DNA from 3 places in the Streptomyces sp. ICN903 genome. Region 3 is predicted to be linked to each of the others. Evidence: riboswitches for the same ligand, from Rfam matches in the RefSeq annotation. Region 3 holds a riboswitch; each other region holds the start of a gene.

Region 1 (3,267 bases), on a different contig from region 3:
CCCGTGGAGGGCCTCCCCCCGAAAGTGCCCTGCCCCTTGTGGCGGCGCTTTCGCGCCGCCACAAGGGGCAGCAGGGCGAGGGGCGGGGCCTCGGGGTCCGCGGGACCGGTCGTCGCAGTCCCGGTCGTCGCAGTCCCGGTCGCCGCAGTCCCGGTCGCCGCAGTCCCGGTCGCCGCGGTCCCGGTCGGCTCAGTAGGGCCCGTTGACGTTGTCGATCGAGCCGTAGCGGTCGGCCGCGTAGTTGCAGGCGGCGACGATGTTGGCGACCGGGTCGTACTGGCTGTTCGCCGTGCCCGGGACGTGGTAGGCGTCGAAGGTGGGCTTGATGACCTGGAGCAGGCCGATCGAGGGGGTGCCGCGCTGGGCGTTGATGTCCCAGTTGTTGACCGCGTTCGGGTTGCCGCCGGACTCGCGGATGATGTTGCGGTGGATGCCCTCGTAGGTGCCGGGGATGCCGTTGGCCCGCATGATGTCCAGGGCCTCGCGGATCCAGCCGTCGAGGTTGTCCGCGTAGGTCTTCGGTGAGGCCTGGGGGGCGGTCTTCTCAGCGGCCGGGCGGGCCTGGGTACGGTCGGCGCGCTCCGGGGCGCGCTCCTGCTCTCCGCCGGAGGACCGGGCGGCCAGGCTCAGCTCCTGGCCGGGGAAGATCAGGTGCGGGTTGTCGCCGACGGTCTCGCGGTTGGCGTCGTAGACCGCCTGCCAGCCGCCCTCCACACCGTGGGCGGTGGCGATCCGGTGGAGGGTGTCGCCGGGTGCGACTGTGTGGGAGCCGGCGGCGGGCTTGCGCTCGGCCCCGGCCTTCGCCCCGGACTCCGTCCCCGTCTTCACCCCGGACTCGCCGCCCGTCTGGGTGGCGGGGGCGCTGCCGGGGGCGCCGGAGCCCCGGGTGAGCCCGGCCGCCGGTCCGCAGGTGGGCCAGGCTCCCGGCCCCTGGAGTTCGAGCAGCTTCTCACCGGCGGCGATCTGCTCCTGCTTGGTGGCCAGGTCGGCGCGCGGCGCGTACTCGGTGCCGCCGGCCGCCTCCCAACTGGACTGCGAGAACTGCAGTCCGCCGTAGTAGCCGTTGCCGGTGTTGATGGACCAGTTGCCGCTGCTCTCGCACTCGGCGACCTTCTCCCACACCTCGGCGGAAGCCGCGTTCGCACTGCCGGCCGCGACCATCGGCGCCGCGATTCCCGCGCCACCGGCCGCGGCGACCAGGGAGATCCGGGAGAACTGACGGGAAATCAAAGACTTGCTCGGACGACGGTGGCGGCCACGAGACATGGGTGTGAGTCCTCTCCCACGCCTACGAGGTTAGCTGTCGGATTCGGGCTGGAGTTGCCCGGCCTTCCCGGGTGCCCGAGGGCACTTCGGGAAGGGCTTCACCCCAAGCCGGATCGCGGAAAAATCGCGGTCGCGGCACTTAACTCGGTTTCCCCGCTCCTGCCATGGTCGGCTGCGCTCCCTCCACCGGCCGGGCGGCAGGACTCGGCGTCCCGGCGGTGGAACCCCCGCGATGCGGCGGAGGCCAGGACACATAAACACAACCAATTCACGGAGACAAGGCGCCGGAAGAACAAGGCCCTTCGCGCTGTCACCGAGTCGTGAATCATGAACACGGTCCGCACAGGATCCCGACCGGCTCACGACCTCCCGGGACGATCGAGTACGAGTCAATTCTCCGGGTGACACGGAGAATCCGGGAGACAGGAGAATTGGATCTTCCCGCGAAGGGCGAGCGAGACGATCGAAACTGTGACTCCGAACACATCACCGGAAAGGCAGTTCCTTACATCGCCTTTTTCCGCACCAAACAGCTTTAAGCTCCAGGAGCACACAAGGAGGCCGATTCACCGGATTCCCGCCCCCGCTCACCGCGCGACCGGGCCACCCCCGATGTCTTCGGGGCCGCTCCCGGCCGGACGCGGTCGCCGCAGACATGGCGTACTCGTCCCGTGCCAACCGCGCCTCCCCGCGCAGACTCCGCAGCAAGGCCGTCGTCCCGGAGAAGAAGGATCAGGCCGCCGACCGCAAGAAGAGTGGCAGCCGGGGCGAGCGCCCCGTCACCCAAGACGCCGGTCTTTACCGTGATCGAAACACCGTCGAGCGGGCGATCGACCAACCGAAGGACTGGCGCGGCATCGCCACACGCTTCGACAAGACACCTGAGAGCCACCTCGCCGGCCCCGAACTGCGGGCCTCGGTGATCTGGCTCGGAGATCTCCTGCAAGCAGCCGATTGATCACAACATCACACAGCTCCTAGCTGAGCTTGCCCTGGTCGAGACGAAGACTCAGCTGTGTCCCCAACTCCCGAAAACCCAGGGCGGCTGCGACCCTGCGGGATTCCACCGGTCGAGCCCGCCACTGAGGCATCAGGCCCGCAGCGAGCGCATGCGCCACCGCTGCGGAAGCCACCCGCCGGGCCAGTCCGCGGCCCCGGTGAAGCGGGGCCGTCAGCACGCTGATGTGCGCGGTCGAAGCCGGCCACGTCCGATACCCGGCCGCGGCTGTCACCTCGGCTCCCTCACGGACGATGAACGCGGGAGAGGTGATCTCCTCCATCCCGCTCTCACCCGCTTCCTCCCGCCCCACCGATCTCACCAACCCGTGGAGTTCCCGATGTCCAGGGGTCGTGTCCTCGACGGCCGCACCGGCCACCGCAGGACGGAAGTCGTCCGAGGACACGTATCCCAAGGTGGCAGGGCCGAGTACTTCGGCAACGGGCAGTATCGCCCGGAGCACATCGGCCTCGGTGAGTGAGTCCGTCGGCACCTCGGCCACCGCGCACCTCAACGCTCTCGCGGCGGCCCCCGTCGGTGCGGTGACGATCGCCGCGTCACCCAGCACGACGATGCCTGCCCAAGATGGCGGACAGAGCCCCGACTCGGGCGAGGCAACCACCGTCACACCGCCGGACGGCTCGAACGAGACGGGCGCAGCGGCCAGCACCTCCCACAGGCCACGGGCACGGACCAGCAACGGATCACCGCTCATACCCTGATCGTGCCACCCCGAGATCGCCGCGCGCCGGGGAAATCGACCAGTCGGCACGACCGGCGCCGTGACTCGCCGGCGAGTCCCCCGCTGAACCATGGAGGGCGTCACCGTCCGGAGCGAGATCCGCGGAAAGACTCGACAAGCAGGACTTGATGGGGAACCGCCGTGCCAGGCGTGGTCGACGGCCCGCGCACCACACCCACTGCGACTCGCGGGCCGCCGGGGTGCGGGTGTCCGTTCTGCGCTTCATGCCGGAGTTGTACGCGGCGTAGTCAGCATCAAGTCA
Region 2 (3,267 bases), on a different contig from region 3:
GATCGGCCCGGTGGCGCTACGTTCAGCCGTCAACCGCGCAACCCTGTCATCTGTCCACGCACGAGAGGCTCCACACATGCTTTCCGGGAACGGTAGACACCGCCGCCCCCGCCAGGCTCCCGCCATCTTCGTCACGGCCGGAGTGACCGGCGCGGGATTCGCCATCCCCCTGCTCGGGGCGGGAGGCGCGCAGGCGGCGGACCTCGACACCTGGGACCGGGTCGCGCAGTGCGAGAGCGGCGGCCTGTGGAGCGCCGACACCGGCAACGGCTACTACGGCGGCCTCCAGCTCACCCAGGAGGTCTGGGAGCGGTACGGCGGTACGTCGTACGCCGAGCGCCCCGATCTCGCCAGCCGCAGCCAGCAGATCGCGGTGGCCGAGAAGATCCTCGCCGACCGGGGGCCGGAGGCCTGGCCCTCCTGCGGCGTCAACGCCGGGCTGCGCCACGACACCACCGGCGAGGCCCCGGCCATCGACCCGGACAACCTCCTGCCGGAGGACGACGCGCGCGACGGCGGGAGCGGCAAGGGCGGGGGCCTCCTGGACGGCATCCTGCCGGGCGGCGACGAGACGCGGGAGGAGTCCCCGGCCGACGGCGAGGGCGGATCCGGGTCCGGTGGCGGCGCGGAGGACGGCGCCGCCGAGGAAGGCGACCGGGACGAGCGGAAGGCTTCGGAGGGCGACGGCGCCGGGGACGGTGAGGCCGAGGACGGCCGCGCGAAGGACACCGGCGCCGGGGAAGAAGCCCGCGCCGGGGCGGGTGAGGGCACCGGAAAGCACCGCGGCGAGCGCGACCCGCGCGAACTGGAGCTGGAGCGGGGCGCGGAGAGCCGGGCGCCGGAGGGCCGGGAGGCCGCCGGCGACGAGCGGTCCGGGGAGGCCGCCGACCGCTCCGCCCGTGCCGAGCGCCCCGCGCTGGCGGGCACCGTGAGCGGTCTGGGAGCCCGCGCGGCCGACGAGAGCTATCTGGTGCGCCCCGGCGACTCGCTTGTGACGATCGCACAGGAACAGAACGTCCCGGGCGGCTGGAGCGGGCTGTACGAGAGCAACGAGGACGTCGTGGGCGAGGATCCGGACCTGATCCTGCCGGGACAGGAGCTCACTCTCGGATGAGTGCGGACGGCCCTGCGGGATGACCCTCCCGGGCGACTGCGGCGTGTCGTTCCTGTCCGGCCTAACGCTCCTCACCTGACCTGCGGGTTCCGGCCGTGCGGGCGTCAGAAAGGGTGAATTGCCGCTTTCTGACATGCTTTGAGACATATGCCCCGGTGTGCTTACCGTCGTCTCGCTCGCACCGCGAGTGCCACCGACCGCAGCGCCGAATCCTGCCGGCGGCCGGTGGGCAGTCGTCGCGTCAGCGCCGAGGGCAGGAGCGGGGGAACCAGGTAGGCGCCGCCCCGGACCGCAGGGTCCGGAGCGGCTTGGGGTGAAGTCGCCGGGGCTCCGCGCCCCGGACGGCCGGGCTTGCTCACTGCCCGAACCCGACAGCTCACCTCGCAGGCGTCGGTGAGATAAGGGACGTCCATGCTGTTCACCGGCAAGGGGCATGACAGTCGCACCGCCAGGGCCGTCCGCGCGGCCGCGCTGACGGGCGCCGCGGGTGCCGCCATCGCCGTTCCGGTGGCGGGCGCGCCGGGCGCCTCGGCCGCGTCCGTCGACACCTGGGAGCGGGTGGCCCAGTGCGAGTCCGGCGGCGACTGGTCCATCAACACCGGCAACGGTTACTACGGCGGTCTGCAGTTCTCCCAGTCCAGCTGGGAGGCCGCCGGCGGCACCCGGTACGCGCCGCGCGCCGATCTGGCCACCAGGGAGCAGCAGATCGCCGTGGCCGAGCGGCTGCTCGCCATGCAGGGTCCGCGCGCCTGGGCCTGCGCCGAGAAGGGCGGCCTCACCGCCGGCGGCCCCGCGGCCGAGGTGGACCCGGACGGCGGCCGCTCCGGCGCCGGGCAGGGGCGCTCCGGGGCGCAGCCCCAGTCCCAGTCCCAGTCGCAGTCCCAGAAGCAGTCGCAGTCGCAGTCCCAGGAGCAGTCCCGGTCGCAGGGCGCCTCCGAGCGGGCCGACGGCCGCCAGGGCGGCGCCGAGTCCGGCTACACGGTCAAGTCCGGCGACACATTGCGCGCCATCGCGGCCGCCCACGGCACCACCTGGCAGCAGATCCACCAGGACAACGCCGACGTCATCGGCGACGACCCCAACCTGATCTTCCCCGGCCAGCAGCTCCGGGTCTGATCCCCTGCTGTGCCCGCCGCGGCGCCACTTCCGTCACCAGGCGGCGCCATCCCGGTGCGGTGTGTCACCTCCCTCGGCGGAGGGCGCGCCGCACCGGGTTTATTCAATTTGGAAACAAAATGCTCCCGCCCCCTCTGAGCTGCGATTTCACCCTCCGTTCCGCCGTATGGCACGGGCTGTCGGCGAGGTGGCGTGCGCGGGCCGGATAGGCTCAGGGCACTGAGACCCGACACACATGCCCGACACACACGAAGGAGACCCTCGTGCCGTCCATCGACGTCGTAGTGGCCCGCGAGATCCTCGACTCGCGAGGCAACCCCACGGTCGAGGTCGAGGTCGGCCTCGACGACGGCAGCACCGGCCGTGCGGCCGTTCCGTCCGGCGCCTCCACCGGCGCCTTCGAGGCCCTGGAACTGCGTGACGGGGACAAGGGCCGCTACGGCGGCAAGGGCGTCGAGAAGGCCGTCCTCGCCGTCATCGAGCAGATCGGCCCGGAGCTGGTCGGCTACGACGCCACCGAGCAGCGCCTGATCGACCAGGCGATGTTCGACCTGGACGCCACCCCGGACAAGTCCTCCCTCGGCGCCAACGCCATCCTCGGCGTCTCGCTGGCCGTCGCCCACGCCGCCTCCGAGGCGTCCGACCTGCCGCTGTTCCGCTACCTCGGCGGACCGAACGCGCACCTGCTGCCGGTGCCGATGATGAACATCCTCAACGGCGGCTCGCACGCCGACTCCAACGTGGACATCCAGGAGTTCATGATCGCGCCGATCGGCGCCGAGTCCTTCTCCGAGGCCCTGCGCTGGGGCACCGAGGTCTACCACACCCTCAAGAAGGTGCTGAAGGAGCGCGGTCTGTCCACCGGCCTGGGCGACGAGGGCGGCTTCGCCCCCAACCTCGGCTCCAACCGCGAGGCGCTCGACCTCATCCTGGAGGCCATCAAGCAGGCCGGCTACACCCCCGGCCAGGACGTCGCCCTCGCCCTGGACGTCGCCGCCTCCGAGTTCCACAAGGACGGGAAGTACGTCTTCGAGGGC
Region 3 (3,267 bases):
CCCTGGACCGGCTGGCGAAGCTGGTCTCCGAGGGGCTGGACGAGCTGCCCGGAGCCGTCTGAGCCGCGCGTTCCGGGCCCGCGTACGGCGCTGGACACGGGCCCGGAACGAAACGCGACGGACACCACCTGCGGAAAATCACCGGCAAAGGCTGCGGGGCGAGCGGCCCCGCAGCCTTTTCCGCACCCGGAACTTTCCCGGCGCGCATTCCCCGCGTATTCCCGTCCTGTGTACACAATTCCTGTTACGAATTGTCACACGGTGTGTTTACGGCGTGTTTCGCTCTCCTCACCGGGCTTTTCCGGCGGCCGTCGCGCGGCCACCGGGCGCTGCTCGCGACGCACCGCGACGGAGCGTTCCACGTGCTCGCTGGCCAGGACGCGCGCCCGTTCCGCGTCGCCGCGTGCGACGGCGTCCACGATGGCTCCGTGCTCACGCCACACGGCGACCGCGCGCAGCGGCGGTTCCGCGGCGTACACCCAGGTGATCTTGCGGCGCAGCTGGGTGAGCAGCGAGGCCAGGCTGGGGCTGCCCGACGCGCGGGCCATCGTCTCGTGGTACCAGTCCTCCAACGCCCTCAGGTCGGACAACCGGCCGCTCTCCGCCCGCTGCAGCCCCAGGCGGACCAGTCCGCGCAGGACCCTCAGCTGCGCCTCGGTGCGGCGCCGGGCGGCCCGCGCGGTGCCCAGCGGCTCCAGCAGGGCGCGGATGTCGAGCAGGTCGGCGGCCTCTTGCTCGGTGGGCCGGGCGACGCAGGCGCCCGCGTGGCGGCGGGAGACGACGAAACCCTCCGACTCCAGGGTCCGCAACGCCTCGCGCACCGGGACGCGCGAGACGCCGTAGCGTCTGGCGAGGAGTTCCTCGGTGAGCCGGGATCCGGGCGGGAAAAAACCGGAGACGATGTCGTCACGGACCGCGCTGCACACCATGTGCGCGGAAATGCGCATGGGCCGACCTCCGCCGCCGTCTCCATGTTCCCCGAAGTACCGCAGAGTCGAACTGTATTCCACCGGAACGCGTTTTCCGATGCCAGCCGGAAAACAGGCGTGAAAACATCCGCCGCGCGACCTCTCGGTCGCGCGGCGGATGCCGGTGCGTGACGGGCGCGGCTGCCCGGTGCCCTGCGGGCGGGGTCCGTCAGACGTCGACGCCCTTGCCCGCCAGGTAGGTGATCGGGTTGAAGTCCGAGCCGTAGTAGGCGCCGTTGCGGGCCTCGAAGTGCAGGTGCGGGCCGGTGCTGTTGCCCGTGGAGCCGACCGCGCCGATGTGCTGGCCGCCGTCGACCTTCTGGCCCGCCGAGACCTTGGTGGCGGACAGGTGGGCGTACTGGGTGTACTTGCCGTCGTCGTGGCGGATGACGACCTGGTTGCCGTACGCGCCGCCCCAGCCGACCGTCACCACGGTGCCCGGGCCGACGGACCGCACCGGGGTGCCGGTGTTGGCGGGGAAGTCGATGCCGCTGTGCTTGCCGGAGGACCATGAGGCGCCGGCCTGCTTGTAGGTGGTGGTGGTGTCCACGCCCGCGACCGGGTCGACGTAGCCGGTGGCCGAACGGCGCTCGGCGGAGCGGTCGGCGCGCTCGTTCGCGCGCTTGGCCTCGGCGGCCTCGCGCTTCTCGGCGGCGGCCTTCTCGGCCTCGCGCTTCTCGGCGGCCTCACGCTTCTCGGCGGCCTCGCGCTCGGCGGCGGCCTTCTCGGCCTCCTCGGCCTCCTCGGCCTTCTCGGCCTTCTCCTCGGCGGCGTCGGCGACGCGCTGCTGGGCCTGGGCCTGGGCCCTGACGTCGTCGGCGATCGTGTCACCGACGGCCATGGCCTGGACGAAGCCCAGCGCGTAGGTCCCCGAGCCCCCGTCCGGAGCGGCGATCGCGGGAGTGGCGGCCGCGCCGACCACGCCGGTGACGGTCAGGGCGGCGGCTCCGGCCAGGCCCACGCGGGTGCGCACGGAGCGGCTGGAGAGGTGGTGCTTCTCGGTGAGGCTCTCGGTGAGCCCGGTGAGCTTTCCGGTCAGCTTCTCGGCGAGCTGCGCGGTGGCACGGGTGAACGCCATGGGTGGCGTGCTCCTTTCCTTCCTTCTCGCCTACCGGGTTAGCTGTCGGGTTCGGAGCAGGAAGGTCTCCTACGGGCGCACGGCCCGATTCACCCCAGGTGCCTCGGAAGAGGACCGCTCCCGCGTGTGAAGGGCGGGAGGGTGGGTCCCCGGCTCCCCCGCTCGGGGGACTCGGCGATCACTGCCGTCGGCCGCGGTCGCGGTCACTTCTGACGGCCAGCGAGATCGACGCTAAACGGACAAATTTGAGCGAGCAAGCAAAAAGCGGCTTTTGTAGGCCATGCCACATGAGCCACCCACTGGAACGGCCCAAAACCGGACATATGTAAGGCCCTTGGTGTGGCATCCCACCAAGGGCCTTACGCTGCGCGGCCGCCGCGAGGCGGCCGGGGATCACTGGTCCGTGACGACCGTCACCTCTCCGATGCCCAGGTCGCGCACCGTGTCGGCGATCTGTGACGCGTCTCCCACCAGCACCGTCACCAGACGGTCCGCGGGGAAGGCGGCCACGGCCGCCGCCGTCGCCTCCACCGTGCCGGTCTCGGCGAGGCGGGCGTACAGCTTCGCCTGGTAGTCGTCGGGGAGGTGCTGTTCCACCTGGTCGGCGAGGGTGCCGGCGACGGCCGCCGCCGTCTCGTAACGCAGCGGGGCCACCCCCACCAGGTTCTGCACGGCCGTGTCGCGCTCGGCGTCGGTGAGACCCTCCTGCGCCAGGGTGCGCAGCACGCCCCACAGGTCCTCCAGAGCGGGACCCGTCACATCGGTGGCCACCGAGCCGTTGATCGCCAGCATCGAGGCGCCGGTGCCCTCGGGCGAGGAACGCAGCACCTGGGCGAAGGCCCGTACGCCGTAGGTGTAGCCCTTCTCCTCGCGCAGCACCCGGTCCAGGCGGGAGGTGAGCGTGCCGCCCAGGCAGTACGTGCCCAGCACCTGGGCGGGCCAGACCCGGTCGTGCCGGTCGGGGCCGATCCTGCCGATGAGCAGCTGGGTCTGCACCGCTCCGGGCCGGTCCACGACGATCACCCGGCCGGTGTCGTCCGCCGTGATCGGCGGGACCGGGCGGGGCCCGGCGGCCGCGCCCTTCCAGTCGCCCAGGGTCTCGGCCAGCGCCTTGTCCAGGTCCACCCCGGTGAAGTCGCCCACCACCACGGCCGTGGCCGTCGAGGGCCGCACATGCTCCGTGTAGAAGGCGCGCACCGCCTCGGCGTCGATGTTCCTGAT

What was found. A riboswitch is a leader RNA that binds a small molecule or an ion and turns the genes downstream of it on or off. The one in region 3 is predicted to bind cyclic di-AMP.
Positions count from the first base shown of each region.
Region 1: it holds a riboswitch for cyclic di-AMP, as region 3 does, so the genes downstream of both, L7D48_RS29535 (transglycosylase family protein) here and L7D48_RS18295 (M23 family metallopeptidase) in region 3, are expected to answer to the same signal.
Region 2: it holds a riboswitch for cyclic di-AMP, as region 3 does, so the genes downstream of both, L7D48_RS22500 (transglycosylase family protein) here and L7D48_RS18295 (M23 family metallopeptidase) in region 3, are expected to answer to the same signal.

Region 1 covers NZ_JAKMAY010000048.1:17,978-21,244, forward strand. The annotation lists gene L7D48_RS29535 (transglycosylase family protein) at 190-1,230, opposite strand; cyclic di-AMP (ydaO/yuaA leader) riboswitch at 1,273-1,449, opposite strand; partial or broken gene L7D48_RS07645 (IS5/IS1182 family transposase) at 1,886-2,224, shown strand; gene L7D48_RS07650 (GNAT family N-acetyltransferase) at 2,244-2,978, opposite strand.
Region 2 covers NZ_JAKMAY010000263.1:1,282-4,548, reverse strand. The annotation lists gene L7D48_RS29210 (transglycosylase family protein) at 143-1,114, shown strand; cyclic di-AMP (ydaO/yuaA leader) riboswitch at 1,350-1,519, shown strand; gene L7D48_RS22500 (transglycosylase family protein) at 1,526-2,230, shown strand; gene eno (phosphopyruvate hydratase) at 2,494-3,267, shown strand, end outside.
Region 3 covers NZ_JAKMAY010000178.1:1,807-5,073, forward strand. The annotation lists gene L7D48_RS18285 (HPr family phosphocarrier protein) at 1-62, shown strand, start outside; gene L7D48_RS18290 (GntR family transcriptional regulator) at 255-947, opposite strand; gene L7D48_RS18295 (M23 family metallopeptidase) at 1,138-2,046, opposite strand; cyclic di-AMP (ydaO/yuaA leader) riboswitch at 2,060-2,233, opposite strand; gene L7D48_RS18300 (pitrilysin family protein) at 2,440-3,267, opposite strand, start outside.